3 regions of the Leifsonia sp. Root112D2 genome follow, and region 3 is predicted to be linked to each of the others. Evidence: predicted binding sites of a transcription regulator. Region 3 holds the regulator's gene; each other region holds the start of a gene.

Region 1 (10,213 bases), on a different contig from region 3:
CATGCGGTCGGCGGCGGTCTCGGCCGGCACGAAACCGCGACCTGCGTCTATCACCATCACCGACAGTTCATCATCGGAGGCCGAGATCGCCACATCGGCCTCGGCCGTTCCCGCGTGCCGCAGCACGTTCACCAGACACTGGCGCACGGCGAGGCCGAGGGCCCTGTCTTGCGCGGGTGAGAGCGTTGCGACCAGTTCACGATCGCCCGAGACCGCTATCACCAGGCCGTCGTCGCGGCTCTGCTCGATGGCCTTGACGAGCCCGCTTTCGTGCCAGGCGCTGGCATCCGGATCGTCGACGGTGCCGTGCCGCTCGCTGAGCGTGGCGGCATCGCGCCCGAGCTCGACAAGGTCTCGCTCGATGAGGGTTCGCAGTCGCGGTGACAACTCACCGGGCACGGATGCCGCCACCGTCACCAACTCGCTCAGCACGGCGTCGTGCAGCTCGGCGGCGAACTCGACCGCGAGCTCGTGACGCACACTGGATGCGTGCACATCGCGCACCGCCCGGTGGATCAGCGTTTGGGGGGTATGTCGGCCGACGCTCACATAGGCGTCGAGAATCATGACGCTCACGAGCACGAGGTAGGCGAGCAGCGAGGTGACGTCGGGAAGAAACGCGCGGTCGGCAAGGTGTGCGGCGATCAATACCGCCACCTCGGCGAGCGCATAGCCGAGCGTGCTCCACAACACCCCGACAAGCGCGCCGGAGCCCGCACCGCCTATCGCGAGCATGGCGATCACCGGCAGGGCGAAGACGAACAGGCTGGTCTCGCGATAGCTGGGCGTCTGCGTGAGCAGGGTGAGCGCGTAGAGAAAGGTGCCGAAGGTGCCGACGACGAGGTAGGCGATGGTCATGATGACGGTGCGCACGCGGCGCAGCACGGCAAGCATGCCGATCATGGGTACGAGCGCGATGACGGTGGGCCACACTCCGGCGCCGCCCTGGGAGGCCATGCCGTTGGCTGCAGTCAGCAGCACGGTGGCGAGCGCCGCGGCCAGACAGGCGATCCCGCCCCATTGGGACGCGTTGGCGAGGGCGCGACTGTGAACGGTGCGCACCAGATGGTTGGGCAGGCCGAACGACATGTCGACGCCTCCTCCCCGATGAGTGCGTGGCGTTGCGCTTCGCAGTTGCGCAGTCGACTACGCGGTCGGCTACGCAGAGAATTTCTTATCCCCCGCTTGGATTATCGCACCAAGATGGGCGTCTTTGTACCCCGGCGCTGTACCCCATTCGGTGGGGGGCGGGGCGGCTTGCGGGTGCGCGACTAGAACAGGGTCGGGGCGATCTCGAGGGTGCCCGCGGAGTCGGGTACGGGCGCCGTGAAGCGGGGTCGACCGGCACGCACGGTGCGCACACCGCCCGTGACCGGGTCCTCCTGTCCACGGGTCAGCCCGTGCCGGGCTATCAGAGGCCGGATGCGCGCCGACAGCCACGCGCGGTACTCCTTCGGCGGGTAGGCGCCGGCCCCGTACATCTCGCTGTATCGCGCGACCAGCTCCGGGTGCTCGCGCTCGAGCCAGAGCATGAACCACTCCTTCACGCCGGGCCGCAGGTGCATCGCCGTGTACAGCACGGATGTCGCGCCCGCCTCCTCGATGCGACGCAGCGCCTCATCGAGGTGCGCCTTCGAGTCGGTGAGATACGGGATGATCGGCATCAGAAAGACGGAGCAGTTGAGCCCGTGCTCGCGCACCGCTGTCACGGTGGCCAGTCGCGCCGAGGTGGACGGCGTGCCCGGCTCGATCGAGTGCTGCAGCTCGTCGTCGTAAATGGCGATGGACATGGCGAGGTCGACGGGAACGCGCGTGGCGGCATCCGCTATTCGATCGAGGTCGCGGCGCAGCAGCGAACCCTTGGTGAGAATGCTGAACGGTGTGCCCGAGTCGGCGAGCGCATCGATGATGCCGGGCATGAGCGCGTAGCGGCCCTCGGCGCGCTGGTACGGGTCGGTGTTGGTGCCCAGCGCCACCGGATGCCTGCCCCAGCTCGGCTTCGCCAGCTCGCGTTGCAGCACCTCGGCGACGTTCACCTTGACGATGATCTCGTTGTCGAAATCTTTGCCGGCGTCGAGATCGAGGTAGGTGTGGGTGGGGCGGGCGAAGCAATTGTGGCTGATGACGCCGTTGGCGATGAAGTCACCGGTGCCCGTGGTGATGTCCATCATGTCGATGGTCTCGCCGAGATCTTCAATCGAGACGATCTGCAGCTTCGCCTCCGACTTGACGGCGGCGCCCTCGATATCGAGCTTGCGGGTGATGGCCGGGCCAACGAGCGTGAAAAAGCGGGTGCGCATAGGGAGACCGCCAGAAACACGCACATTGCGCACGCCATTCGGATGCGCTGGCTCAAGAACGTGGTCGATTCCCAAGGCCGTCATGGCGGATTGAATCTGCTCGAGCACATCCGCAGCCTTGTTCGAAATGCGGAGAACTCCTCGGGAACAGCTGCCTTCGGCATCGAATATGCCAGCAAGATATCCGGCGTTCCAATCATCCGATCGCTGCGCAGGCCATCGGATCAGTTCGCTGATGCGGTCGTAGTGAGCGCGCTTCGCCGTATGAATCGCTTGCATCGGTCTGCGTGTGGCAGACGCCACCGCAAACGGACGGGTTGTCGTTCTGATCCCTTCCGCCTCGAGATACACACGGGAACGGTTGAGCGCCTCGACGTCGGCCAACGCCAGCCGGAAGCTACTCAGATGGTTGACTCCGCCGTTGGCGCGTCGATAGTCCTTGCGAAAGAGCATGCCATCACCACGGATCATGCCCGTCAGGTAGCCGCGACGGTAGTCGGCGTTGAATTGAGCGTGCTGGATGTTCGTGAGCCCGTTGAGGCCGAAGCCCATGAGTTTGTTGTTCGGTGTCAGGTACGGTCGCTGATGCGCTCCGGACATCGTGCCCTGCACGTGCTTCCAGCCACGCTCGGTGAGAAGACGGTGATCGCCGCTGGTGATGAGTTCCGTGCCGTCGGCAAGCGTTGTTCGATACGCGCGCTTGCGGGTGTTCCACGAGGCGAGAACCGTGGTCTTCACATAGCGGCGATAGTTGCCGCGCACTTCTGTGCCGTAAATCTCCTCGCCGACCTCGACCATCCACAGGGGCTTCTGTCGACCGTCACCCATGAGAACCAGCGTCTCGGGGTCTGCGCAGTAGGCACAGGCATGGGAGCAGCCACGGTAGGGGTTGATGGTCCAGCCGAAGGGGAGGGCGCTGGCCTTGCTCTTGTTTGCGTTCTTGCCCGTGCCCGGAACCTTGTTCAGTGCCGACTTGGCGAGTACCTCGTGAAAGGTGATCCCGGCGAATTCGGGGGTGCGCACGCTGCGCACCAGGTTGTTGAGGCGCGCGAGCCCGGGCAGCGCGTTCTGCTGCTCCTCCCCCAGCTCTTGCCCGCTCCATCTCACTCATACATTCGAACACATGTTCGAGTGTTGCGCAAGCGCCGGGTTCGGAGCCGGGCCCTGTGCGGGTGCCGAGTTCTGGTTCTGTGGCGGGGCGAGATTCGCAATTCAGGAGTGGAGGCGTGGCGCGCCGACGATGCGGCCCGCGCGCATCTCGGCGCGCTCGCCCTTCCAGCGCCGACGCAGCCAGCGGTCGTGACTCGCCACCACCACCGCGCCGGGGTAGCCGCCCAGGGCATCCTCGAGTTCGGTGGCGAGCGAGAGCGACAGGTGGTTCGTTGGCTCGTCGAGCAGAAACACGTGCGGCGGCTTCGCGATGATCAGCGCGAGCGCAAGCCGGCGCTGCTGGCCTATCGAGAGAGTGCCGACGGGACGGTCGACATCGCGGGGCGCGATCAGCCCGAGTGAGCTGAGTGTGGTCGTCTCGGCGCGCCGTTCGCCCAGCGCGCGCTCGTAGATTCGGCGGGGCGTGGCATCCGGATTCTCGAAGCGCACATCCTGTTCGAGCAGGCCGACGCGCAGGCCCTTGCGCCGGTTGACGGTGCCGGCGGCGAGCGCGAGTGTGCCCGCGAGAGCCGCCAGCAGCGTCGATTTGCCGGCGCCATTGTGACCGGTGATCAGGATGCGTGATGTCGGCTCGATCGCGAACCGTGCGACATCGAGGCGGCCGGGGATGCGCGCATCCGTGGCCTGGATGAGCAGGCCGCCCGCCTGCGACCCGGCTCGCCCATCCGTGCGCGGCGTCGACGAAAACGACGGAGATTCGGGCTGATTCGAGCCGGATGCCCCCCTTGGTGCGCCCTTTCGGCGCATTTCTCCGTCGTTTTCGACGGCGGGCGCGCGGTCGGCCAGCGCGGTGAACCCGCCGGGGATGCCCGCGAAGCTGAGCACCGCAGGCGGCTTGCGCACCTGGTTCTGCTCGAGCTCGGCCAGGCGGCCCTGCGCGTTCTTGACCCGACGGCTGACCTGTTTATCGACCCGCCCACCCAGATTGCCGTAGGACATCTTGTTCCTGTCGGTCATGGCGCGGGCGTGGCTGATGGAGCGCGACGTGACATCCGCCGCGAACTTCAACTCCTTCAGCTCGTGCTGCTCGTCGGCGAAGCGGCGCTCCCAGCGGGCGCGCTCGTCGGCCTTCGCCGCGAGGTATTCGGTGTAACTGCCACCGAAGCGGATGCCGTCGCCGCTCGCATCCGCCCCTCGCGTGCCGCGATTGCCGGTGTTGCTGCCTGCGCTGCTCGCTGCGAGCCTGCGGGCCGAGGGGTCGAGGTCGAAGAGTCCGGTCGCGACCGCGTCGAGGAACGCGCGGTCGTGGCTGGCGAAGATCACCGGACCGCGCCAGGCGATCAGCTGTCGCTCGAGGAAGGCGGCGGCCGCGTCGTCGAGATGGTTGGTGGGCTCGTCGAGGAGCAGCGCATCCGGACGCTGGAGCAGCAGGGCGGCGAGCGCGAAGCGGCTGCGCTGGCCGCCGGAGACCTCATCGAGACGACGCTGCCGCGGAATGCCGGCGAGGCCCAGCCCGTCGAGAATCTCGTCGCGTCGCGCCTCGGCACCCCAGACATCCGCGCGCTCGGCGGCCGCCAGAGCCGCGTCGTACCGATCGGCGGGACTCTCAGTGGGACTGCCGGCGGGACTCCCGGCGGGACTGCCGGCGCGCTTCGTCGAAAACGACGGAGAAAGACGCGTTTGGGCGCATTTTTGCCGGCCCGGGGCATCCATTTGGGCGCTTTCTCCGTCGTTTTGGTGGGGGTCGGCGGCGAGGGCAGTCGCGGCATCCGTGAGCTCGCGCTCGATGGCGCGCACCTCGGAGAGGGCCGCTTCGAGCATCTCGTCAAGGGTCGCCGACGGCTCGAACTGCACCTCCTGCCAGAGCATGCCAGTGCGCGGCGGTCGAGCGAGCGAGCCGCCATCCGCCTCTTCGATGCCGGCCAGCAGCCGCAGCAGCGTGGACTTGCCGACGCCGTTCTCGCCGATCAACCCGAGCCGCTGGCCGGGCGCGACGGTGACGCTCACATCCGTGAGCACGCGCCGCTCGCCGTACAGGCGCGAGACGCCCGTGACGCGCAGGTGATCGGATGCCGCGGCCGGCACCAGCGGTGCGGATGCAAGCGGCGCGGATGCAGCGGGCGTAGCGCTCACCAAAGCTGAGGCTGCTGCTGGCGCCGCTGTCGCTACCGCGGCCGTCGAGGGATATGTCTGCGCAGTCATGGAGAACCGCCCTTCGCGAGAGTGTGCTCCGGGCGCGCGCGGCGCCTCGTGGAGCGGTGGTTCCCACCGGGCGTGGGCAGCCGACACGACACGAGGCCCAACCGCACCGCAGCAACGCGAGCGCAGAACGCGCGGCGCGCCGTGCGGTGCACGAGAGCGAAGAGTCTTCCTGTCGACTGCGCCACGACACCGGCCGGATCGGCCAGGTCACCGCCGGGCGAATGCCTCGGGCGCGGGACGAAAGGAGTTATCTCTTCATAGCGGAGACGACACTAACAGCGGATGCCGCGGATGTCCAGCGATCGACGGCCGCCGTGCCCGCTCAGTCGTGCGCATAACTCATGCACATTGGCGGCGCCCGACGAGAGATCCGCAGGATGGCGCGGGTTGCGCCTCCGCCCGGGCAAAACTGCATGAGTTATGCGCACGGCGGCGCTTGCCGTGCGGCCGAGGCGTCTCGATACGCCGGCTCGCTTCGCTCGCGCGGCTACTCGACCAGCGGAACTCGTGGGAAGAGCGTTCAGCCGATGGTGATCGGGGTGCCGAGCGGGAGCAATTTCGCCAGCTCGGTGATGTCGGGGTTCGCCAGCCGGATGCATCCGTGGCTCGCCGCCTTGCCGATGCTCGCCGCATCGTCGGTGCCGTGCAGCCCGATCTGGCCGGGGCCGCCGCCGAAGCTGGTCAGAGCATCCGAGAACGCGGAGAGGCCGAACGCATAGGGGCCATAACCGGCGTTGGTCGGCGCCAGCAGCTCGGTGATGTAGAAGGATCCGTGCGGGGTGGGCGTGCCGCCGGTACCCGTGGCGACCGTGAACGTCTTCACCAGCGCGCCGTGCTTGTAGAGCGCGAGGGTGCGGTTCTCCGTCGACGCCTTCAGGCTGTACGCGAGCGTGTGCAGGGTGACGGCAGCAGCCTTGATCCAGCCCGTACTGCCATTGGGGCGCTGCGCAAGGTGCACCTGCAGCCACGACCCCTTCGTGGCCGCGACGAGCAGAACGAGCGGCGCGCCCGAGGGCTGCGGATTGCTGAGCGTCTCGGTAGCCGTGCCATCCGGCGCCGAGTAGACGGCAAGCTGCGCCGCGTTCGCGGTCGCCGACATTCCCGCCGACGGCGGGGACGGTGCGACGGTCGGTGTCGACGCGAGAGACGGTGAATGAGACACCGGATGCTGTGCAGCCGTGCTCGCAGGAGCGGCGGCGGTCGTGCATCCGGTCAGGAATGCGACAACGAGCAGAGCGCCGATGCCGAGGGCAGCGCTGAGACGACGCGTTGTCATGCGGCTTGCCTCGGCTAGCCGGTGAAGGTGGCCGGGCTTCTGACCGGGGTGGCCGGAGCGGCGGGTGTCGCGGGAGCGGCCGGCTTGGCGACAATCGGGTCGCCGACTGTGACGGTCATCTCCGCGGAGTAGATGCTGTACGTCGCATTGTTCGCACCGAGACCGTAGACGCCGGGGCCGGGCGCAGTTCCGTTGCCCAACTTGAAGTGCGTCACATACGCCGCGTTCCAGTTGCAGATCGCGGTCGCGACACCACCCACATCGGCCGTCACGGTGGCGCAGGTGCCACCGAAACCGGAGTCGCGGTTGTACATGCCGACATCCACGCTGTCACCCGGGGTAAAGCCGCTGAAAGTCACCTTCAGGCCAGGGCCAGTGATCTGCGAAACGGTCAGACGAGCCTGTGTCGGAGCCGGAGTCGGGGTCGCGACAACGGTGATGTCAGCGGAGGCCGACAGGTGCGTGACACCGTCGGTGACGAGGAGCGTGTGCTTTCCCAGCGAGCCGCCACCGGGCGTGGTGAAGTGCAGCCAGCCGAACGGCGCCGAGAAGGACCCGGTGGCATCCGCCTGCAGGGGGCCGACCAACTGGTTCGAAACATTCGTGCCATCGAGCAGGAAGGTCAGCGGGGCGCCCGCGCTGAAGCCTGTACCGGAGGTCGCGGTGAACTGCCCATACGGGCTGGCCGTGGTCGCGCTCAGCGTGATCGTGGGCGCCGGCGCGGCGTTGGCCGCGAGCGGACCTCCGACGGAAAGCACCGCGGCGACAAGGCCGGCGGTGACGAACAGTAGCGGGCGCCTACGCCGGCGGCTGACGGATGGACGGACGGCGATCTGGTCAATCGACACAGGGAATCCTTCGGGAGGGCTGACGAGAAAGAAATCGAGGTATGGAAGCCACGAACGATGCTGTGACTCACAGGATTTCCTGCTGAGGGTGCAATCGGTAGCACGAGCGTACAGCACCGTGCGCGCCCCACATTGCCGCATCCCGCGCGCGTGCCATCTATTGGGGGTGCGCGGTGGGCTACGCGGGCAGCTGCAGGGTCTTGGCCGTGGCGGCCATGACCTTCTTCGCCTTGGCGGGCGAGCCGTTCAGGGTGGTGCCGAGCGTCGGGATGAGCTCCTTCAGCCGCGGCTCCCACGCCGGGTACTCGGCCGGGAAGCACTTTTCGAGCAGGCCGAGCATGATCGGCACCGCCGTCGAGGCCCCCGGTGACGCGCCGAGCAGGCCGGCGATGGTGCCGTCTGCCCCGGTGATGACCTCGGTGCCGAACTGCAGCACGCCGCCGCGCGAGGCATCCTTCTTCATCACCTGAACGCGCTGGCCGGCCGTGATCAGCTGCCAGTCGTCACCGTTCACCGTGGGCATGAACGCTCGCAGCGCGGCGACCTTCTTGGCGCGCGAGGCGAGCACTTCACCCACGAGATACTTCATGAGATCGAGATTGTCGCGGGCGACGGCCAGCATGGCGCCGAGGTTGCCGGCGCGAATCGATCCGGGAAGATCGAACCACGATCCGGTCTTCAGAAACTTGGGGCTGAAACCCGCATACGGCCCGAACAGCAGCGAAGCCTCGCCGTCGACAACACGCGTGTCGAGGTGCGGCACCGACATGGGCGGCGCGCCGACGGCCGCCTTGCCGTAGACCTTCGCCTGGTGCTGGGCCACGATCTTCGGGTCGGATGTGCGCAAAAACTGCCCGCTGATCGGGAACCCGCCGAAGCCCTTGATCTCGGGGATGCCCGACTTCTGCAGCAGGTGCAGGGCACCGCCGCCAGCCCCCACGAACACGAAGCGCGCGGTCGCCGTGTGCGGCGTGCCGCCCACATCGTGCCGCACCCTGATTTTCCAGAGCCCGTCTGGCGTGCGCCGGATGCCTTTCACACGGTGATTCAGCGCCAGTTGCGCCCCGCGGTCGGTCAGGTTGTCGAACAGCGCGCGGGTGAGCGCGCCGAAGTCCACATCGGTTCCGGCGACGGTGCGGGTGGCAGCGATGCGCTGTTTCGGGTTGCGATTCTTGATGAGAAGGGGAGCCCACTCGGCGATGACGGCCGGGTCATCCGAGAACTCGATGCCGGCGAACAGCGGCTCGTCCTTGAGCGCCTCGTAGCGGCGGCGCAGGTAATCCACGTTGTCGCGGCCGCGCACGAAGGTCATGTGTGGGGTGGCGTTGATGAAATTCGTGGGGTCGGGCAGCTCGCCCGCGCTCACCAGACTGGCCCAGAACTGGCGGCTCAGCTGAAACTGCTCGTTGATGCTGATGGCCTTGGCCGCATCGACGCTGCCGTCCGGGCCTTCCGGCATGTAGTTGAGCTCGCACAGCGCCGAGTGCCCGGTGCCCGCGTTATTCCACGGGTTCGAGCTCTCCTGCGCCACCTCGCCGAGGCTCTCGTAGATGCGGATGGACCAATCGGGCTGCAGGCGCTGGATCATGGCACCGAGCGTGGCACTCATGATGCCGCCACCGATGAGAACGACGTCAAGGGGGGAATTACTCACCAGAAGAGTCTACCGGCGGGCGGCGGTGTGCATCCGTTGGCCTGCTCTGCTCCCGTCTCTCGGCGCGGCACTGCGCACGATTCAGGCTGCACTCGTGGCGCTCCGGCCGAATCAGCCTCGCGCGCGGCGTGCCGCCGCATCCAGCCTGAATTATGCGTGCGGCGCGGGTTTTGGGGAGCGCCGAAACCCGCGTCTCGAAACCCGCGGAGCTCTCGACCAGCGGGATCGGGGCTACAGCGCGGCGGCGACGAGCTCGGCGATCTGCACGGCGTTGAGCGCCGCTCCCTTGCGCAGGTTGTCGTTCGAGACGAACAGCGCGATGCCACGCCCCTCGGGAGCGCCCTCGTCGGCACGGATGCGACCCACGTAACTCGGGTCGGTTCCGGCCGCTTCGAGCGGGGTCGGAACATCCGTGAGCGCGACGCCGGGGGCGTTCGCCAGCAGCTCTTCAGCGCGCTTCGGCGAGAGGGGGCGGGCGAACTCGGCATTGACCGACAGGGAGTGGCCGGTGAAGACGGGCACGCGCACGCAGGTTCCGCTGACGAGCAGGCCCGGCAGATCGAGAATCTTGCGGCTCTCGTTGCGCAGCTTCTTCTCCTCGTCCGTTTCGTTCAGGCCGTCGTCGACCAGGTTGCCGGCGAACGGCAGCACGTTGAACGCGATGGGCCGCACGTACTTCACCGGCTCGGGCATGGAAACGGCCGAGCCGTCGTGCACGAGTTGCAGCAGGTTCTCGTCTTCGACAGCGGTGCGCACCTGGCTGGCGAGCTCCTGCGCGCCAGCGAGACCCGAGCCGGAGACCGCTTGGTAGGTCGAGACGATG
Region 2 (10,213 bases), on a different contig from region 3:
GCTGCTCGCGCAATGGTGCCTACCGCCCGCGCACTCGTCACGAGCGTCTTTGTCGGAATGCACGCGACATTGATGCAACTGCCGCCAATCATGCCGCGCTCCACCATGGCCACGCGCGCTCCGGCCTTCGCCCGATCCATGGCCAGGGACTTGCCGCCCTTGCCTCCGCCCACGACGACCAGATCAAACTCTTCTATAGCTTCCATGACGCCCTCCAGGTCTCTCTCATCCGTATTCTCCCCCTCAACCTTTAGAGTCGATGAATGACCACGGATGCGACGGCGACGGCGCGCGTCGACAGCTGGAGCTGGGCGGTGCGGCTCTTCAAGACGCGCTCGGCTGCCACCGCGGCCTGCCGAGGCGGGCATGTGCGCGTCAACGGCGAGCGGGTGAAGGCGGCCCAGCCCGTGCGCATCGGCGACGAGGTGCGCGTTCGGATTGCCGGCATGGAGCGCATCGTCGAGGTGTCGCGTGTCGTGGTCAAGCGGGTGGGGGCATCCGTCGCTGCGGAATGCCTCATAGACAAGACGCCTCCTCCCCCACCGCGCGAGGAGATGGCTCTGGCGCCGCGGCGCGATCGTGGTGCGGGCAGGCCGACCAAGCGCGAACGGCGCGACATCGAACGGTTACGCGGGCGCGAACTCGACTGAGTGTCGCTGCACTGAGTAACGCTGCACCGGGACGGCGCGAGCTCCGCGTCGCAGGACACGGCTGAAGACGGCCGTGCGTCGCGCGGTCGAGGGCGAGGCGGCCGGTTATCGCCCCGCCCTCACCGAGCGGACGTCCGGATGCGCATATCGGTGCGTTCTCCTGAAAAACCCAACGCTCCCGTGCTTCAGACCGAGGCTCCCGCTCCCTCAGGGCCATCGTACGCCGACTCGGGTCGGTGCGCCGGGCGAATTTATGGGGCCGCATCAGCGCGACGGGTTCGGCTAGAGGCCGACGCTGCCCTGCATGATTCCCCCGTCGACGACAACCGTCGTCGCGGTCATGTAGCCGGCTTTGCCCGAGGCCAGGAACACGACGACGTCGGCGATCTCCGACGCCTCCGCCACGCGGCCGAGCGGAATCGAATCGTTGAGTTCCTTCAGCTTCTCCGGGTCGTTGAGGGTCTCCGTGTTGATGGGCGTCGCCACGGCGCCTGGGGCGACGTTGACGACGCGTACGCCATGCGGGCCAAGCTCGACGCCGGCCGTACGCGTGAGCATGCGGGTGCCGCCCTTCGAGACGCAGTACGCCACATTGCCGGGCATGGGCCAGTCTTCGTGCACGGAGGAGATATTGATGACGAGCCCGCCCGTGCCCTGTTCGATGAACCGTTGTGCGGCCAGCTGCGTGCCGAAGAACGCGCTCTTCAGGTTGACATCGAGCACGCGGTCGTAATCGTCTTCCGTCGTCTCGAGAATCGAGGTGCGGGTCTCGATGCCGGCATTGTTGACGATGACGTCGAGCTGCCCGAAGTTCTGCACGGCGGTGTCGATCATGGCTCGCAGGTCATCGGTCTTGCTCACATCGGCCTTGATCCCCACCGCGTGCCCACCCGCGGCCTCGACCCGGGAGATGATCGTGTCTGTCTCGTCGGGGTTTGCGACGTAGTCGATGACGACATTCGCCCCTTCCGCTGCGGCGGCAAGCACGACGGCCTCGCCGATGCCGCTGTTCCCACCCGTGACGATCATGGTCTTTCCGCTCAGCAACATCTGCTCATCCTTTCGTTGGTGCGCTCTCGATTGTGCAGCCGGGGCGTGCACCCGCAGGATACGCCGAAGCGGGGCGCGCGGGCCCAGCGTGCCGAAGGCCCCAAGTGACGGGTGGTCGATTAGCGTCGACAGGGTGACCTTCGACAACTATGGACCTGACGTGCTCGCCGGCGACTGGCGCGCGGCCGGCAAGCGCGAGGTGCCCACGCACGAGGCGGTGCGCGATTTGGTGGTGGAGGAGGCGGCATCCGGATACTGCGGCGCCGTCGTGCGCGTCGAGAACCAAACGGTTGAGCTCGAGGATCGGCACGGCAAGACGCGCGTGTTCCCGCTCGGCGGTGGCTTTCTCATCGACGGCGAAGCCGTTGTGCTCGTGGCGCCAGGGCGCACGAAGCCGACCGGCACGGCACGCACCGCGTCAGGTTCGTTCGCGGTGGCGGATGCGCGGGCGCGCGTCGCCCGCGCTTCTCGCATCTTCGTGGAGGGCCGGCACGATGCCGAACTGGTGGAGCGGGTCTGGGGCGATGACCTGCGTATCGAGGGCGTCGTTGTCGAATATCTCGAGGGTGTCGATCACCTGGATGCCGCGCTCGCCGACTTCTCTCCCGGTCCCGGGCGTCGCGTGGGGGTTCTCGTCGACCATCTCGTGGCGGGATCGAAGGAGAGCCGCATCGCCGAGCAGGCGCTGCGCGGACCGTATCGGGGCAGCGTGCTGATAGTGGGGCATCCGTATGTCGATGTCTGGCAGTCGGTCAAGCCGTCGCGCCTGGGACTGAGCCAGTGGCCGACCGTGCCCCGTAGCATCGAGTGGAAGCACGGAATCTGCGAGGCACTCGGCTGGCCGCACGCCGACCAGGCCGACATTGCACGGGCCTGGAAACGCATTCTGGGCACCGTGCGTTCCTATGCGGATCTGGAGCCCGAACTGCTCGGCCGGGTTGAGCAGCTCATCGACTTTGTAACGGCTGGATGACAATCTTGGGCCGAGATGGTGGCGAATTCGTCGATATTGGCTAGGCTTGCTGGGAAGTCGTTGTGTTTCGCACGTATGGAACGGTTGCGTCTCGAAAATATCGGGGTGTGGCGATCCTTTCAGGAGCGGGCTAACAACACCACGGCCGAGGCCTCGGCATTCGGGGTCACTAATACGCTCCTGGAGGAGTTTGCACATGGCAACAGGTACAGTCAAATGGTTCAACGCGGAAAAGGGCTTCGGCTTCATCGCCCCCGACGACGGTAGCGCGGACGTTTTCGCCCACTACTCGGCGATCGCGAGCAGCGGCTACAAGTCCCTCGACGAGAACCAGAAGGTTGAGTTCGAGGTGACGCAGGGCCCGAAGGGCCCGCAGGCGGAGAACATCCGCGCGCTCTAAGCGTTCATTACCAGGCAGGCCCCGTCGATTTCGACGGGGCCTGCGTGCGTTTAAGGGTTTGTGACACAGCGGGCTGTCGAACCGTTTGCGAAGCCGATGCGCGGCGTCATCTTCTCCTGCACAGGTCGGGATGCTGGCGACCTATCCACAGATTTTCCCAAACAGTCGAATATAGATTCGAATGTTGGGAGAATTGAGGCATGCACACGCTCACGTATCCCCCGGCGCTCGACACGCTGTTGGGCCTGCTTGCGAGTGTGTTCGGCGACGTTAACCTCGACGACCTCAGCGATGAGCAGTCTGTAGAACTACTCGGGGCGGCCGAAGAGGTCGGGCGTCTGGTCGATGCCTCGCGTGTCCGTCTGGCCGCGAATGTCACCGACCGCTCTCGACCGGGACTGGGCCGCGAGGCGCTGTGTGTGAAATTCGGATGCCGAACGGCCTCCGACGTCATTACCCGCGTCACCGCAATTTCGGTCAGGGAAGCAGCTCGACGCATCCGTCTTGGTACCGTGCTCATTCAGGGCAGCGACCTGCTCGGTGCCGCACCGCTTCCGTTGCCTCTCGATGCCGAGAGTTTTCTTCAGGGTGACCTCGGAATGGACTCTGCGGAGAACATCGTCGCAGGCCTGGTACCCATCCGGCATCGCTGTGATCCCGACGGGTTTACGGCGGCCGAACGCGCGCTCGTTGTCGCGGCGACCGGCACGGTGATCGACGAGGCGGCCGAGCTGCCCGGGGCGGGCATCCGGTTCGCGGCAGACCTTGTACGCACACAGGCGCAACTGTGGCAGGCGCGCATCGACCCGGACGGCGCAGCGCCCGAGAGCATCGTCATGCACCCGCGCAGCACCTTCGGATTCGGCCGCCTGAAAGACGGTGTCTATCCGCTGCGTGGAGGCGTGACGCCGGAGTTGCGAGGCATCATGAACGGCATCTTCGACACGTATCTGTCTGCCCGCTCGGTGCCGTCCTTTCCCGGCGAGCAGGAAACGCGCTCTCACGCAGATGACGGAAGCGGTGGTTCCGTCGACCTCACCGAGGCCGCTGCGGGGCCGCGGTCCTCGGATGCCGACACGCGCGGCGCCGATGAGAAGCGCGCGGACATTCTTCGCGGCGTCTTCGGCTGGGCGGTGCGGCATCCGCAGACGCCGACGATGGGCGGGGCGGCCCCGACAGTCATGGTGCACGTGAACGCGCGCGATCTGGCCGATGGGGTGGGCGTGGGGTGGGTTGACGGTGTCGACGCCCCGGTCTCAATGCGCACGGTGCGACAGCTGATCTGCGCCGGCGGCTACCGCAAGGTGGTGTTCGGTGAAAACGGCGAGGTGCTCCACCTGGGCCGCAAGGAACGCTTCTTCAGCGGCGCGCAACGCCGCGCCATCGCCGCTCGCGACGGAGGCTGCGTGATTCCCGGGTGCACCGCACCCGTGCAATGGGCGGAAGTTCATCACGTGGTTGCCTGGCATGCTGGTGGTGCGACCGATGTTGAGAATGGTGTGCTGCTCTGCTGGTTCCATCATCACGAGATCGACTGCAGCGGCTGGCAGATTCGCATGATTCGCGGCAGGCCCGAGATCAAGGCTCCGCCCTGGCTGGACAGATCCGCAACGTGGCGAATTGCCGCACCGCACCGTGCTGCCACGGCGAGTAGACCCGATCGGCGCAGCGCGGCTTGATTCGCGCGGCGGCTATCCTCAGCGCTCAGGCCGCTCAGCGCCCAGACGCCCCAGCGCTCAGACGACGCCGGTTGCGCCCAGGAGTGCGCCGATGCCGAATGTCGCGGCCAGGGCGAGCGCTCCGCCCACAACGACGCGCACTGTCGCCCGCAGTCGCGAACTGCCGCCGATGCGGGCGGCGATGGTGCCGGTGATGGCCAAGGCGATAAGCACGGCCACAAAGGTGGTGGGTAAACGCCAGCCTGCCGGAGGCAACAGAATCGCGAGCATCGGCAGAATGGCGCCGAGCACGAATGCGAGGGCAGAGGCCAGTGCCGCATGCCACGGACTCACGACGTCGTGCTGGTCGATGTTGAGCTCGGCCGAGAGGTGCGCGCCGAGGGCATCGTGTGCCGTCAGTTCGACGGCGACTTGCCGTGCGGTTTCGGGCGAAAGGCCCTTCGCCTCGTAGAGCCCGGCGAGCTCCTCCAGCTCCTCGTCGGGCATCTCGGCCAGCTCGCGGCGCTCCTTGGCGATGAGCGCATGTTCACTGTCGCGCTGGCTGCTCACTGAGACGTACTCGCCCAGAGCCATGGAGACGGCGCCGCCGACAAGCCCCGCGACACCGGCGGTGAGAATGGGCGGCAACTCTGGGGTCGCCGCGGCGACACCCACGACTATCGCGGCAACGGAGACGATGCCATCGTTGGCCCCGAGCACGCCGGCGCGCAGCCAGTTGAGGCGCTGCGCCAGCCCCTCCCGGTGGGGCTCATCCGGATGTGCGCCCGGTTGTAGAGCGTCGTCTGCGGTTGCCATTGCACAAGTGAAGCATGTGAGGCCGCACGGCGCACATTGGCAGGGTGCACCGTGCTGCACCCTGGCGCAGTGCGCTACTGGCCGAGGCGCTTGCGCAGCGTATCGATGCGCGACTGAAGCTGCGTCACGCTGGCCTGGGGCACGGCAGGACCGCCGCAGACGCGACGGAGCTCCGCGTGGATCAGCCCGTGCGGCTCGCTCGTGTTCTTCGCGTAGAGGCCCACGAGGGCGTTGAGCAGGCTGCGCTGCTCCTTGAGCGTGCGATACAGCGGTGCGGGCGGATGCGCTGCCGTGTCGCCGGCGCCGCCATCCGTCGCGCTCCCCCTGGGTCGTGATGCGGTTCTGCGAGCCTGCCTGGCGTGCCGCTGCTTGAGCAGCTCGTGCACCTGGTCCGGCTCGAGCAGGCCCGGAATGCCGATGAAGTCGAGTTCCTCGTCGCTGCCGGGTTCCGCGTATCCGCCGAATTCGGTGCCGTCGAAGACCACGCGATCAAAAGTGGCCTGCGAACCGAGCGCCTCGAAGGCGAACTCCGACTGCAGCCGCTCCGACGCCTTCTCGTCACGGTTCGCCTCGGCCATCATGGCGTCTTCGGGGTTGTACAGCCCCTCTTCGTCGTGCCGCACACGATCGAGCGCGTGGTCACGCTCGAGTTCCATCTGGTTGGCCAGCGCCATCAGTGCAGGCACGTTCGGCAGAAAGATGGATGCCGTCTCGCCGCGGCGCCGTGCGCGCACGAAACGACCGATGGCCTGCGCAAAAAACAGTGGCGTAGAGGCGCTCGTGGCATAGACACCGACAGCCAGCCGCGGCACGTCCACACCCTCGGACACCATGCGCACCGCCACCATCCAACGCGAGCCGTCGGTCGAGAAGGCCTCGATGCGATCGCTCGCCTCCTTCTCGTCGGAGAGCACCACGGTGACCCGCTCCCCCGTGAGCTGCGTCAGAATGGCGGCATAGGCGCGGGCAGCGTAACGGTCGGTTGCGATGATCAGGCCGCCGGCATCCGGAATTGACTGCCGCACCTCGCTGAGGCGCCGATTGGCGGCCTGCAGCACCGCCGGAATCCATTCGCCCTTCGGGTCCAGCGCCGTGCGCCACGCCTGGGCGGTGATGTCTTTGGTGTTGCCCTCGCCGAGCCGGGCCTCCATCTCGTCGCCCGCGCTCGTGCGCCAGCGCATATGGCCGGCGTAGACCATGAACATCACCGGGCGCACGACGCCGTCTTCGAGCGCGCGCCCGTATCCGTAGTTGTAGTCGGTGAGCGAGGTGCGGATGCCCTCCTTGTCGGGCAGGTAGCTCACGAACGGAATCGGCGAGGTGTCGGAACGGAACGGCGTTCCCGTCAGCGACAGCCGTCGCGTGGCGCCCTCGAACGCCTCGCGGATGCCGTCGCCCCAGCTCAGCGCGTCGCCACCGTGGTGCACCTCATCGAGAATGACGAGGGTGCGATACGACTCGGTGATCTCCTTGTGCAGGCTCGCCCGGGTGGCGACCTGTGCGTAGGTGACCGCGATACCGCGATAGTGCCGGCCGTAGCGCTGATCGCTGTTCTTGAAGCCGGGGTCGATGTGGATGCCGACGCGCTCCGCCGCATCCGCCCACTGCCGTTTGAGGTGCTCGGTGGGCGCCACGACGGTGACGCGTTCGACCACCCGGCGGGCCAGCAGTTCTGTCGCGAGCCTCAGCGCGAATGTGGTCTTTCCCGCGCCCGGCGTGGCGGCGGCGAGAAAGTCGCGGGGCTGGTGCACGAAGTACGCGTCGAGCGCCTCGGCCTGCCACGCCCGCAGTTTGCTGGCCGTTCCCCACGGTGCCCGGGCCGGGAAGGCCGGGGAAAGATGCTCCGCCGCGAAGGTACCGACCGGTGCGCCGAGCCGCTCGGGCTGACTGGTCGAAGGCGAGGTATCCACGTGCATCCAATGTACCGGCACCCGCCGACCCTCGGGTGCCGCCGGTGCGGTGGATGTGCCGCCGGTGCCCACGCAGGCCCGTACGGGGCAGAATGGAGCAATGGTCATGCAGCATCCCTGGACTCGTTACGTTGCGCTCGGCGACTCGTTCACGGAGGGAATCGGCGACCCGGAGCCACGCAGCCCGGGCGGCAACCGCGGCTGGGCCGATCGGGTGGCCGAGGTGCTGGCCGAGCAGACGGACGATTTCGCGTACGCGAACCTCGCCGTGCGCGGCAAACTCATCAGGCAGATCGTGGACGACCAGATCGAGCCTGCCCTCGCGCTGCACCCCGACCTCATCACTCTTTCGGCCGGCGGCAACGACGTGATCCGCCCCGGCACCGATCCGGATGCGATAGCCGCACTTTTCGACACCGCCATCGCCCGGCTCAGCGTCGAGGGTGCAACGATAGTGATCTTCACGGGTGTCGACGTGGGCTTCTCCCCCGTGTTCCGCGGCATTCGGGGCAAGGTGGCGATCTACAACGAGAACCTGCGCCGCATCGCCAAGCGCTACGACTGCATCGTGGCCGACCAGTGGGCGCTCACCGAGGTGCAGGACATGCGCATGTTCGCCCCCGATCGGCTGCACATGAACTCGCTCGGCCATCACACGGTGGCGCGCATGGTGCTCGACGCGCTCAACGTCGAGAACGACCTGCAACCGCTCGTGCCCGAGCCGTTGCCGGTGACGAACTGGCGACAGGCGCGTGTCAACGACATCTCGTGGGCCAGGGAATACCTGGTGCCGTGGGTTCTGCGCCGGGTTCGGCATCAGTCATCCGGCGATCACGTGAGCGCGAAGCGGCCCGAGGCAGGGCCGTACCGCGTGATGAGCGCGGAAGAACCCCAGGCCGACTAACTCAGGCCGACTAACTCAGGCCGACTAACTCAGGCTGACTAACCCAGTCCGACTAACCCAGCTCGCTCGGATGCGTCAGCCGCCACCACATATCGGGACCGGCGAGATCGTGCTGGAGCGTCAGCGGCTGTTTCACCGTCGTCGAGCCCATGGAGAAGACGGCCGCACCGACCGCGTCGCCGGCACCTGCCGCCCGCACGGGCTGCGCGCTGAGCTTCACCCCGACCGGCGTGTTCGACCACACCAGCATGGACGTGTTCTTTCTGGCCACGAGCGGCACTTTCGTGCCCCAGCGGGTCGTGTAGCTGCCGAATGTCTGCCCCGCCCGGGTGAGCTGCACCTCGTGGAATCCTGCGCGGATGCTCTTCACGAGCGCCTTCGATGCCGCAAAGAGATCGCTGCCCGAGCGCTGCCCTATCACCACGCCGACGATGTGCACCGTGTGGGTGGAGAGCGTGAGCGTCGAGGAGAACATGAGGCAGTAACCGGCAAAGCTCGTGTTGCCGGTCTTGATGCCGTCCACGCCGAGGGTGCCGAGCAGGGAGTTCCTGTTCGTCTCGTCGCCCGCACCGGGCAGGGTCGCCTTCTTCGTCGCCACGATGGAGGGCAGCGCAGGGTTCGCCATCACCAGCTTGGCTATCTCCACCAGGTCCGTGGGGTTGCTGACGCTCTTCTCGCTGTAGCCGCTCGCATCCGCCACATGGGTGCTCGTGAGCTTGTGCGAGGCGAGCCACACATTCGCGGCGGAGACGTATTTGTCGACCGATCCGTACGCCCAGATGGCCAGGGAGATGGCGTAGTTGTTGGCCGAGGGCAACAGCATCGCCTCCAGCGCCTGCCGCTCCGTCATGGTGCTGCCCGCCTTCACGGTGGCCCAGGATCCGCCCATCGCCACCACCTCGTCGAAGATCTTCACGTCGGCATCGGTGAAGGTGATCTTCGGTCCGGCATCCTTCGCGGTCTTCAGGGGTTTGGCGTCGAGCACCACGAGCGCGGTGATGGTCTTGGTGATGCTGGCGATGGGAACGCTGGCATTGCTGCCGTTGACGGCGAGTGTGCCCCGATAGCCCACGGCGCTGACGGCGGCGGAGCCCTGCGCCGGCCAGGCCAGTTGCGCGGCGGGCTGGGTGAGCGTCGTCTGTTTGACGAGCGAGAGCGTGGATGTCGGTGCCGACGCCACCTGCGTGCCCAGCACGTATGCGGCCAGAAGCAGGAAGATCGCGAGGCCCGAGAAGACCACGATGCGGCGGCGGCGATAGAGACGACGACGCCTCATCGCCCGGGTGAGATCCTGCACCTCGCCATCCTAGGTGGCCGGATCAGTGCGAACGCTGAGCACCCCCGGCCTGCCGTCAGCGCGCCCGGAGCGCCCAGAGTGCCACCGCGCTCGCCGAGGCTACGTTGAGCGAATCGACGCCGTGCAGCATGGGAATTCTCACGATCGTGTCTGCGGCGGCCAGGGCGTGCCGGCTGAGGCCGTCGCCCTCGGCACCGAACGCAATGGCCAGACGTTCGGGCGCATGGGCCGCGAAGGCGTCGAGATCGACGGCATCGTCTGCCAGCGCCAGGGCCGCGATATGAAAGCCGGCCTCGGCGAGCATGGGCTTCGCCTCAGACCATTCGGGCAAGCGGGTCCATGGCACCTGCAGCACCGTGCCCATGCTCACTCGAACGCTGCGGCGATAGAGCGGATCGGCACAGCGCGGGCTCACGAGCACGGCATCCGCACCGAGCCCGGCGACGGCGCGGAAGATGGCTCCCACATTGGTGTGATCCACGATGTCCTCCAGCACCACCACGCGACGGGCGCCGGTCAGTAACTCGGGTACGGTCGGCAGCGCCGGGCGATGCA
Region 3 (10,213 bases):
CCGGTGGCATGAATTCGGCGTACGCCTCGTCGACGATGACGATGCCGTCGCTCGCCTCGTAGGCGGCAGCAACGACGTCGAGCCCGAGCGGGGTGCCTGTCGGGTTGTTGGGTGAGCAGAGAATGACGATGCTCGGCGTTGTGCGACGGATCTCGGCGACGACCGTGTCGGCGCTGAGCTCGTAGTCTTCGTCACGCGCGCCGGATATCCAGGCGGTGTCTGTTCCGGATGCCAGCAGCGGGTACATCGAATATGTCGGTGAGAATCCGAGCAGGCTGCGACCCGGGCCGCCGAAGGCCTGCATGATCTGCTGCAGCACCTCGTTGGAGCCGTTCGCCGCCCAGATATTCTCTCGGCTCAGGGCGTGGCCGAGATAACCTGCCAACGCATCGCGTAGCGCGGTGAACTCACGGTCCGGATAGCGATTCGCTCCACGCACGGCCCCGGAAACGGCTTCGACGATGTCGGCGACGACGTTCTCGGGCAACGGATGCGTGTTCTCGTTGACGTTCAGCGCGACCGGCACGTTCTTCTGCGGTGCCCCATACGGAGAGAGCCCCCGGAGGTTTTCACGGATGGGCAGATCAGAGAAGGAAATCACCCCATCATGCTACTGGGCCAGCCTTTGGGGACATGCTAGCGGCGACTGCCCGCGTACTGCACCGGGATGGCGACGCGCTGCCCCGGAGAAACGAGAGTGCTCGAGAGCTGGTTCACCGAAACGATGTCGGCAATGACGTCGCGAGGGTCGGAGTTCGGAGCTACTCGCTCGGCGATGGTCCAGAGGGACTCGCCGCTCTGCACGGTGGCGTAGCTGAAGTTCGTGTGCGCGCTCGAATCGGTGGCGACGGCCCCTCCACCGTTGAGGGCGAAGACGGCGGCCGCGACGACGAGCGGGATGGACGCGAGAGTGGTCAGAACGACGCGGCCCCGCCGAGTGAGGTGAAGGCGTGTCTTCGCGGGTGCCTGCGGAAGCCGCTGCGTGCTTACGCGCTCGGCACGAAAGCCTGTCACCGATACTGCCATTGCTGTGCTCATTACCCGACCTCCTCGGCCACTTCGCTCTCACCGGCTGTGAGGATATGCGAACGTATGTTCCGAATATATATTCGATTATTCGAAACCGCAAGCAGGAAATTGCTGAGCGAATACGCCGCCGATACCGCGACACACTCGAACACATGTTTGTTTATGCCGTTAACCCGGATACAGTTTCGATTGTCTGGGTATGACTCAATCAGGCACCACCGACATTCGGATTAGCCGGTTGGGGTCTTCACGAAGGGACGGCACGGTGACAAGCGACAATTCAGCGGCGAAAGAGCGAGTCGGCACTCGGCGACGCAAGAGCCTGAGCGCAAAGCAGCTGGCCATCCTCGAGGTCATCCAGCAGTCCGTCGCGTCGCGCGGCTACCCGCCGAGCATGCGTGAGATCGGCGACGCCGTCAGCCTCTCTTCGCTCTCCAGCGTCACGCACCAGCTCAATCAACTGGAGCTCAGCGGCTATCTGCGTCGGGATCCGAACCGCCCGCGTGCCCTTGAGATTCTCATCGACCTGCCGTCGTCATCCGCGACGCCGGACTTCGAGAACACCACGCCCATCGGCGACGCCACCATGGTGCCACTCGTCGGCCGCATTGCCGCGGGCATACCCATCACCGCCGAGCAGCAGATCGACGAGGTCTTTCCGCTCCCTCGCCAGCTGGTCGGCAAGGGCGAGCTCTTCATGCTCAAGGTGGTCGGCGAGTCGATGATCGACGCCGCCATCTGCGATGGTGACTGGGTGGTCGTGCGACAGCAGAACACGGCGGAGAACGGAGACATCGTCGCCGCGATGCTCGACGAGGAGGCCACCGTGAAGGTGTTTCGCCAGCGCGACGGCCACACCTGGCTGCTTCCGCAGAACTCGGCATTCGAGCCGATTCTGGGTGACTACGCCGAGGTGCTCGGCAAGGTCGTCGCCGTCTTGCGGTCACTCTGAGGCCGGAGCGGACTTCGCCTTCGTCGCTCGCCGTTCACCATTCCTGACTTCCCCAGCCAAAGCGACGCTTGACGGGGCAGAATCAGAATGAATGAATCCCAGACAGAGAGGTCTGAAAGCGATGACGAACACCATCAGCACAACGGCGCCCACAACGACGGGCCTGTACATCGGCGGTAAGGAGCGCGCGACCAGTGAGTCGCTTGCTATTCCCGACCCCGCCAAGCCCGGCCTCGTGGTCGGATACGCCGCCGCCGCAAGCCAGGAGGACGTCGCCGACGCCGTCGCGGCGGCAAAGGCCGCGTATCCGGCGTGGTCTGCCTTGTCGGCCACCGAGCGCGCCGCGCAGATGCTCGAGGCCATCACCGGAATCGACGAACTGCGCGACGAGGATGCGGCGATCCTCTCGCAGGAGAACGGCAAGGTGCGCGTTGAGGCATGGATCGACGCACTCGTCTTCGAGCTGCGGTGGAGGCTCGCGCTCGAACTCGCCGACGACGTCGATAACGGCCATGTGCTCTCACCCGCCCCTGGCATCCCAGTCACGACGACCGTGAGCTACCAGTCCCTCGGCGTCGTCACCGCAATAGTGCCGTTCAACTGGCCGATAGCGATTCTCGGTGCCGCCTTGCCACATGCGCTGCTCGCCGGCAACACCGCCATCGTCAAGCCGCCGCCCTCGGCACCGCTTGCCACCGCACGGGTCGTGCAGCGCATCGCCGAGAAGCTTCCTCCGGGCGTGCTCAACCTCGTGACGGGCAAGGATGCCGACATGACCGGTCTGATTCAGAACGAGGACGTGGCAAAGGTGTGCTTCACCGGCAGCGTCGGTGGCGGAAAGCGCATCATGGAGATGGCGTCGAAGTCGCTCACCCGCGTCACGCTGGAACTCGGCGGAAACGATGCCGCTGTGCTGCTCGACGACGCGATACTCGACGACACCCACCTCGATCGGCTATTCGCGGCCATCTACGACACCACCGGGCAGATCTGCATGAACGCCAAGCGGGTCTACGTGCACCGCTCACGGCTCGACGAGGTGGTCGCCGGGCTCTCGGCGCGACTGGAGAAGACGGTGCTCGGGTACGGCCTCGACGAGGGTACGACGATGGGGCCGCTGCACTCCCCCGTGCAGAAGGCCTTCGTGACCGAGATCATCGAGGAGGCGAAGAGCGCGGGCGCGACGGTTCTCGAGTTCGGGGAACTTCCCAGCGGCGACGAGTTCGTCGGCGGAAACTTCGTGCGCCCGGCCATCGTCATCGACCCCGACCCCTCGCTGCGCGTTGTGACCGAGGAGCAGTTCGGCCCGGTGATCCCCATCATCCCCTTCGACACCGAGGAGGAAGCCGTGGCGTTCGCCAACGACAGCTGGGGTGGACTGTGCGGCTCTGTCTGGACGGCGAGCGTCGAGAGCGCGAATCGCGTCGGCTCGCAGCTCGTCTGCGGATACGTCTGGGTGAATGATCACGGCGCGACCCGCCTCGACCTGCGCGCCCCGTTCGGTGGCATGAAGCAGTCGGGATTCGGTCGAGAACAGGGCATCGAGGGCGTTCGAGCCTTTCAGGACACCCGCGCCATAGCCCACCTCGACGCCGAGGCGCTTGCGCAGATGGCTCACTGACGCCGACGGCGCGCGGGGATTGCCCGCCACACACGGGGGTCCGGCGCCAGCCGGGCCCCCTTCTGTGGCGGGTCAGTGTGTTGCGCTGGCGAATGCGGTGAAGACGGACTCGTACTCGGGCATCATCAGGGCACGGATGCGTGTGCCCGCCGCCACGTATTCCGTCTCCAGAACCCGTCCACGCTCGTGCAGCGCCGCCACCAGGTCGCCCCGGTCATAGGGAATCACCACGTCGATCTCGATCGACGGATCGGGAAGCAACCGCGCTATCGCCGCGAGCACGTCATCGACGCCCTCGCCGGTGCGCGCCGAGACGAACACCGCGTTCGGCTCCAGTCCGCGCAAAACCAGGCGGTCGTCATCCGTCACCAGATCGGCCTTGTTGAAGACCACGAGCTCGGGGATGTCGCGGGCACCGACCTCGCCTATGACGTCTCGCACCGTGGTCAGCTGGCTGGCCGGGTCGGGATGGGAGGCGTCGACGACGTGAACGATGAGGTCTGAATCGGCAACCTCTTCAAGCGTGGATCGGAATGCCTCCACCAGTTGGTGGGGCAGATTGCGCACGAAGCCCACGGTGTCGGTGAGCGTGTACAGGCGGCCGTCCGCCGTGACAGACTTGCGCACCGTCGCATCCAGGGTGGCGAAGAGCGCGTTCTCGACGAGCACCCCCGCCTTGGTGATGCGGTTGAGCAGACTCGATTTTCCGGCGTTGGTGTAGCCGGCAATTGCCACGGACGGCACCGCGTTGCGTCGACGGTTGGCCCGTTTCGCCTCACGGGCCGGCTTGAATCCGACGATCTGCTTGCGCAGCTTGGCCATACGGGTGTGGATGCGACGGCGATCGAGCTCGATCTTCGTCTCACCGGGTCCGCGCGATCCCATACCGGCGCCCGCGCCGCCCACCTGGCCACCGGCCTGCCGTGACATCGACTCGCCCCAGCCGCGCAGGCGGGGCAACAGGTATTCGAGTTGCGCGAGTTCGACCTGCGCCTTGCCCTCGCGGCTCTTGGCATGCTGGCTGAAGATATCGAGAATGACAGCTGTGCGGTCGATGACCTTGACCTTGACGACATCCTCAAGCGCACGGCGCTGGCTCGGTGCGAGTTCGGTGTCTGCTATCACGGTGTCGGCCCCGAGCGAGGCGACGAGAGACTGCAGTTCCTGCGCCTTGCCGCGACCGAGATACGTGCTCGGGTCGGGGTGCGGGCGTCGCTGCAACAGGCCGTCGAGCACCACGGCTCCGGCCGTCTCGGCCAGCGCTGCGAGCTCACGCATCGAGTTCTCCGCGTCGGCCTGCGAGCCCTGCGAATACACGCCGATGAGCACGACGTTCTCGAGACGCAGCTGACGGTATTCGACCTCGGTGACGTCTTCGAGTTCCGTCGAGAGCCCGGCGACCCGGCGCAGCGCTGCGCGCTCCTCGCGATCCAACTGCTGACCGTCGTGATCGCCCTCGGGATTCTCGGCCCCTGCATCCCCTTGCAGGGCCTGCGCCCCGGTCGAGAACAGGGAGTAGCCTGATGCGCGCGCCGCGGCGTTCTGTAATACGCGAGCGACGACATCCGTCTCGCTCAGGCTGTCATCACGGCTCTCACCGTCGGCATCTGTGCCGGGCTCGATATCGTTGCCGCCATCGCGGTCACTACTCGTCGTCTTCGTCATTCCCATTAACCCTAGTTGCTTCAAGGTGCGATACGTTTCCTGTATGTCCACGCCAGACCACTACTTCTCAGCCACGCCCGAAAGCGAACTTCGGCTGAAGACGTTCACGGTCACCCTGGCCGGGCGCACCGTGGAACTCACTACCGCGAATGGCATCTTCAGCCCGGAGCGTATCGACTCCGGCACCCAGGTGCTGCTCGCGAACACCCCTGCCGCTCCTCCCGGTGGCAATCTGCTCGATCTCGGCTGCGGTTGGGGGCCGGTCGCCCTCACACTCGCGCTTGAGAGTCCGCATGCCACCATCTGGGCCGTCGACGTCAACGAACGGGCGCTCGACCTGGTGCGGCGTAATGCCCGCACGCTCGGCCTCGACAATGTCAACGCCGTGCTGCCGCAGGATGTTCCCGCCTCGCTCGCGTTCACGACGATCTGGTCGAATCCGCCGATTCGGGTGGGCAAAAACGAGTTGCACAATCTGATGACCAGCTGGCTGCCACGCCTTGAGCCGGGTTCGGATGCCTGGCTCGTCGTGCAGCGCAACCTCGGTTCCGATTCGCTGCATCGCTGGCTGCAGGGCGCCCTGCCGAGTCAGTTCAGCACCATCCGTGCCGCCACCGGCAAGGGGTACCGGGTGCTGCGCGTGCGGCATCGCCTCGACGAGGCGTAGCTCGGGTGACGTTCGGTCGGGTCGGGCTCGGTCGCGTTCAGTCGAGTTCGAGGGCGCCGGTATAGACGAGTTCGGCGGGCCCCGACAGGGAGACGTGCTCACCGTCTTCGGCAGGGAACATCCGTACACCGACGGTGCCGCCCGGCACGTCGACGCGCCACTGATCGGGGGCGGCGCTGCCCGCCCAGTATCGGGTGGCCAGCGCTGCGGCCACGGCACCGGTGCCACAGGAGAGCGTCTCACCGCTACCTCGCTCGTGCACGCGCATCCGAATGCGGCCTATGCCGTCTTTCACCAGCGGATCCCGCGGCACCACGAACTCGACGTTGGCGCCCTCTTCGGGCGACGGTTCGATGATGGGGATGTAGCTCAGGTCGGCGGAATCCAGTTCGGCCTCGTCGGCCAGCGCGACGACGACGTGCGGGTTGCCCACACTGATGCCGAGCCCGGGGCGCGCAACAGGAACCTCGCGGGCGCGCACCAGCGGCTCGCCACCGTCGAGCTTCCATCGCCCGAGGTCCACCTGAAAACCGTTGCGGCCCTGCTGCAGATCGCGCACGCCGCCGCGCGTGCCTATCGCCAGGGTGTCGCCATCGGCGAAGTGCACGAGGCCCTCCGCGAGCAGATAACGGGCGTAGACACGGATGCCGTTTCCACACATCTCCGCGATGCTTCCGTCGGCGTTGTGGTAGTCCATGAACCACTCGGCGGCCGAGTCCTCCTCGAGCGCGGCCGCCCCATCGGGCAGGCTGCGCGAGCGCACGGCGCGGATGATGCCATCGGCCCCGACCCCGAAATGCCTGTCGCAGATATTCGCGATCTGGGTGGGCGTGAGTTCGATCTCACCCTCGGGGTCGGTGAAGAGCACGAAGTCATTGCCGGTGCCGTGGCCCTTGGTGAAGTGCAGGGTGATCGCCATGTGAATCAGTCTAGGGTGGCCGTCGCACGCTCGATGAGAGGGGGCGCGTCCGTCGCATCCGGCTCGGTATCGAGCCACGTGATGCCCGGGTAGCGTTTGAACCAGCTCATTTGGCGTCGAGCGTAGCGCCGGGTGAGTTGCTGCGTCCGCGCTATCGCCTCGGCCTCGCTGAATTCGCCGCGCAGCTGAGCGAGCGCCTGGGCGTAGCCGATGGCGCGGCTCGCGGTAGTGCCATGGTCGATGCCGAGCGGAATCAGCGCAGTGGCCTCGGCGACCAGTCCATCGCGCCACATCCGTTCGACGCGGGCATCCAGACGCGCGGTCAAGCGCTCGCGCGGAGTGCGAAGGCCGATGATGTCGACCGGACGCCACGGCATCGGCCGCTCGGGAAGCGCGCCACCGTGCCCCTCTGCGGCAAGCTCATGCACTTCGAGCGCGCGCACCACCCGCCGCCCGTTCGCCGGATCGACCCGTGCGGCGGTGGCGGGCGCGAACTCACGTAGCCGGGCATGCAGCGTGCCCGGTCCGAGCCGCGCGAGCTCGGTCTCGAGGCGCGCCCGAACGGCGGGGTCGCGCGGCGGGAACGCGAAATCGAAGATCACGGAGGAGACGTACAGCCCGGACCCGCCGACGAGGATCGGAACCGCGTGTCGCTGCAGGATCTGCTCGACGATGTCACGCGCCCTCGGCTGGTACCAGGCGACGCTCGCGTCTTCGGTGACGTCGAGCACATCGAACAGATGATGCGAGATTCCCCGGCGATCACGCTCCGGCACCTTGGCGGTACCGATGTCCATGCCCCGGTAGAACTGCATCGCGTCGGCGTTGACGATCTCCGCGAGCTGCCCGCGGGCACGGATGCGCTCCGCGAGATCGAGAGAGAGCTCGGACTTTCCGGTGCCGGTCGGTCCGACGACCGCGATCAGCGCGGGGCGCCTCTCAGCGTTGGCCATCCGCCGCATCGTAAATGGGTGAGGTGGCCACGCGAAGCGTGGGCAGGCCGAGGGAGACCTTTGCGCCCGGCGCCGACTCGGCGTGGGCGGGCACCGCGCACGACTCGGCCTCGGCACGATCCCAGGCGTCGCCGGCCCGGGTGCGGCGGATGCGCAACGGCGCGCCGTCGCTGGAGTCCGCGATGAGGTGGAACGGCGCGGCCTGGGTGACGGTAACGGTGACCACGTCGCCGGGGCGCGGAATCTCGGAACCGGCCGGCACCTCGAAGTGCACAAGCCTGCTGTCTTCGGCGCGACCGCTCATGCGATGCGTAGCCTCGTCTTTCTTGCCCTCGCCGTTGGCCACGAGCAGCTCAACCTCGCGACCGATGACCTTCTGGTTCTCCAGCCAGGAGATCTCTTCCTGCAGCGCAACGAGTCGCTCGTAACGCTCCTGCACGACCTCCTTCGGCACCTGGTCGGGCATGGTGGCCGCGGGGGTGCCCGGACGCACCGAGTACTGGAAGGTGAAGGCGGAGGCAAAGTTAGCCTCGCGCACGACCCGCAACGTCTCCTGGAAGTCTTCCTCGGTCTCGCCGGGAAAGCCGACGATGATGTCGGTGCTGATCGCCGCCTTCGGAATCTTCTCGCGCACGCGATCGAGAATGCCCAGGAACTTGGTGGAACGGTAGGAGCGACGCATCGACTTGAGGATGCGGTCGGAACCGGACTGCAACGGCATGTGCAGCTGGGGCATCACGGCGGGCGTCTCGGCCATCGCGTCGATGACGTCGTCGGTGAATGCGGCGGGGTGAGGGCTGGTGAAACGGATGCGCTCCAGCCCCTCGATCTGACCGGCGGCGCGCAACAGCTTGCTGAACGCCTGGCGGTCTCCGAACTCGACGCCGTAGGAATTGACGTTCTGACCAAGCAGGGTGACCTCGATGGCCCCATCGTCGACGAGCGCCTGGATCTCGGCCAGGATCTCCCCCGGTCGGCGGTCCTTCTCTTTGCCGCGCAACGACGGCACGATGCAGAAGGTGCAGGTGTTGTTGCACCCCACCGAGATGGAAACCCAGCCGCTGTACGTTGATTCGCGCTTGGTCGGCAGAGTCGAGGGGAACGTCTCGAGAGCGTCGAGGATTTCGATCTGTGCCTCGTGGTTGTGTCGTGCACACTCCAGCAGACTGGGAAGCGAGCCCATGTTGTGCGTGCCGAAAACAACGTCGACCCATGGCGCCTTGTCGAGGATGACGTTTTTGTCCTTCTGGGCGAGACATCCACCCACGGCGATCTGCATTCCCTCATGCCGACGCTTGACGGATGCGAGGTAACCGAGGTTTCCGTACAACTTGTTGTCGGCATTCTCACGCACAGCACAGGTGTTGAGAACCACGACATCGGCTTCACCGTTGACGGCCGGCACATAACCCGCCGCCTCCAGAGAGCCACTGAGCCGCTCGGAGTCGTGAACATTCATCTGACAGCCAAAAGTGCGCACCTCGTAGGTGCGCGCGCGACCGGAAGCATCTTTCGCGGCGTCTGACGGCGCGATGACCGTGCGTTCGATAGTGGGAGTGCTCATGATGCGTCTAGTTTACGTTCGGGTGCCGCTTCTTCGACCATCGAGCGCGAGTCAGCGAAAACGCACACCGGACTTTCGGGTCTCCATCGCCGTCTGGATGGCCGAACGCACGATTGAACTCGCGTAGCCCTTTCGCGCGAGAAAGCCATTCAGCCGACGTTTGGCCGTCTCGTCATCGACCGCGTGAAGCTGAGGCACCCTCTTGAGCGCCAGCTCCGTGGCTCGCACCAGTTCGTCGTCGTCCGCGATCTCGGCGAGAGCCTCCTCGATGATCTCCGGCTCGATGTGTCGACGCTTGAGCTCCTGCGCAATCGCCGAACGGCCCAGGCCCCGCCTGGTGTGCTGCGTGTAGACGAGTGTCACCGCCAGAGCGGCGTCGTCGAGCAGCCCCACGCTCTCGAGGCGATCGAGTTCTGCGGTGGCAAGCGATTCGTCGACACCGCGCTTGTCGAGCACCTGGCCGAGTTCCCATCGCGACATGCCGCGGCGGGCGAGCTGATGCATTGAGACGTTGGACGCCCGGCTCGTGGCCCTGGCCGATGCTCCGCCCTCGCCCTGCTGCCCGCGTGCGTTCCTGGGCCCATCCTCGGGCTCGCGGTCGGATTCGATGTCGCGCTCCTGGAACGTGCCCGGATGGACGCCCGGCAGATAGCTGACCTTGGCAAGCCGACCGCTGTCATCCGCGGATGACCCGCCCGTGGCGGAAGGAAAATGAACCATCGCTCGGAACTCCCGGCTGCGACTCGGCTCGCCCGCAGGCGAGCTAGGCGCCCTTACGCGCGGCGAGCTTGTCGGAGATGGAGTCGACGTTCGTCGGCTCGGCCTCGACCGCCGGTGCATTCG

Evidence for each region. Region 3 encodes LexA, which represses DNA repair genes until DNA is damaged. Its sites were predicted from a motif close to TCGAACANNTGTTCGA; they were not measured.
Region 1: ASC63_RS16430 (intein-containing Rv2578c family radical SAM protein) is a predicted target of LexA. The motif match lies at 3,416-3,431, and genes of this name have one in related genera.
Region 2: ASC63_RS13425 (HNH endonuclease signature motif containing protein) is a predicted target of LexA. The motif match lies at 3,239-3,254, and genes of this name have one in related genera.

What each region holds. Positions count from the first base shown of each region.
Region 1 covers NZ_LMCU01000001.1:280,834-291,046, forward strand. Annotated here, with positions in the region: gene ASC63_RS01240 (sensor histidine kinase) at 1-1,089, opposite strand, end outside; gene ASC63_RS16430 (intein-containing Rv2578c family radical SAM protein) at 1,272-3,407, opposite strand; gene ASC63_RS16570 (ABC-F family ATP-binding cassette domain-containing protein) at 3,513-5,612, opposite strand; gene ASC63_RS01255 (L,D-transpeptidase) at 6,133-6,888, opposite strand; gene ASC63_RS01260 (hypothetical protein) at 6,903-7,736, opposite strand; gene ASC63_RS01265 (malate:quinone oxidoreductase) at 7,915-9,390, opposite strand; gene ASC63_RS01270 (aspartate-semialdehyde dehydrogenase) at 9,622-10,213, opposite strand, start outside.
Region 2 covers NZ_LMCU01000001.1:2,866,921-2,877,133, reverse strand. Annotated here, with positions in the region: gene ASC63_RS13450 (dihydrolipoyl dehydrogenase family protein) at 1-206, opposite strand, end outside; gene ASC63_RS13445 (RNA-binding S4 domain-containing protein) at 264-650, shown strand; gene ASC63_RS13440 (glucose 1-dehydrogenase) at 933-1,700, opposite strand; gene ASC63_RS13435 (DUF3097 domain-containing protein) at 1,834-2,673, shown strand; gene cspE (transcription antiterminator/RNA stability regulator CspE) at 2,870-3,073, shown strand; gene ASC63_RS13425 (HNH endonuclease signature motif containing protein) at 3,274-4,752, shown strand; gene ASC63_RS13420 (VIT1/CCC1 transporter family protein) at 4,810-5,547, opposite strand; gene ASC63_RS13415 (DEAD/DEAH box helicase) at 5,622-7,463, opposite strand; gene ASC63_RS13410 (SGNH/GDSL hydrolase family protein) at 7,558-8,361, shown strand; gene ASC63_RS13405 (D-alanyl-D-alanine carboxypeptidase family protein) at 8,414-9,658, opposite strand; gene ASC63_RS13400 (TrmH family RNA methyltransferase) at 9,714-10,213, opposite strand, start outside.
Region 3 covers NZ_LMCU01000002.1:238,349-248,561, forward strand. Annotated here, with positions in the region: gene ASC63_RS14945 (histidinol-phosphate transaminase) at 1-601, opposite strand, end outside; gene ASC63_RS14950 (LysM peptidoglycan-binding domain-containing protein) at 637-1,038, opposite strand; gene lexA (transcriptional repressor LexA) at 1,295-1,981, shown strand; gene ASC63_RS14960 (aldehyde dehydrogenase family protein) at 2,103-3,602, shown strand; gene hflX (GTPase HflX) at 3,675-5,267, opposite strand; gene ASC63_RS14970 (class I SAM-dependent methyltransferase) at 5,311-5,934, shown strand; gene dapF (diaminopimelate epimerase) at 5,972-6,853, opposite strand; gene miaA (tRNA (adenosine(37)-N6)-dimethylallyltransferase MiaA) at 6,859-7,806, opposite strand; gene miaB (tRNA (N6-isopentenyl adenosine(37)-C2)-methylthiotransferase MiaB) at 7,793-9,370, opposite strand; gene ASC63_RS14990 (regulatory protein RecX) at 9,422-10,090, opposite strand; gene recA (recombinase RecA) at 10,134-10,213, opposite strand, start outside.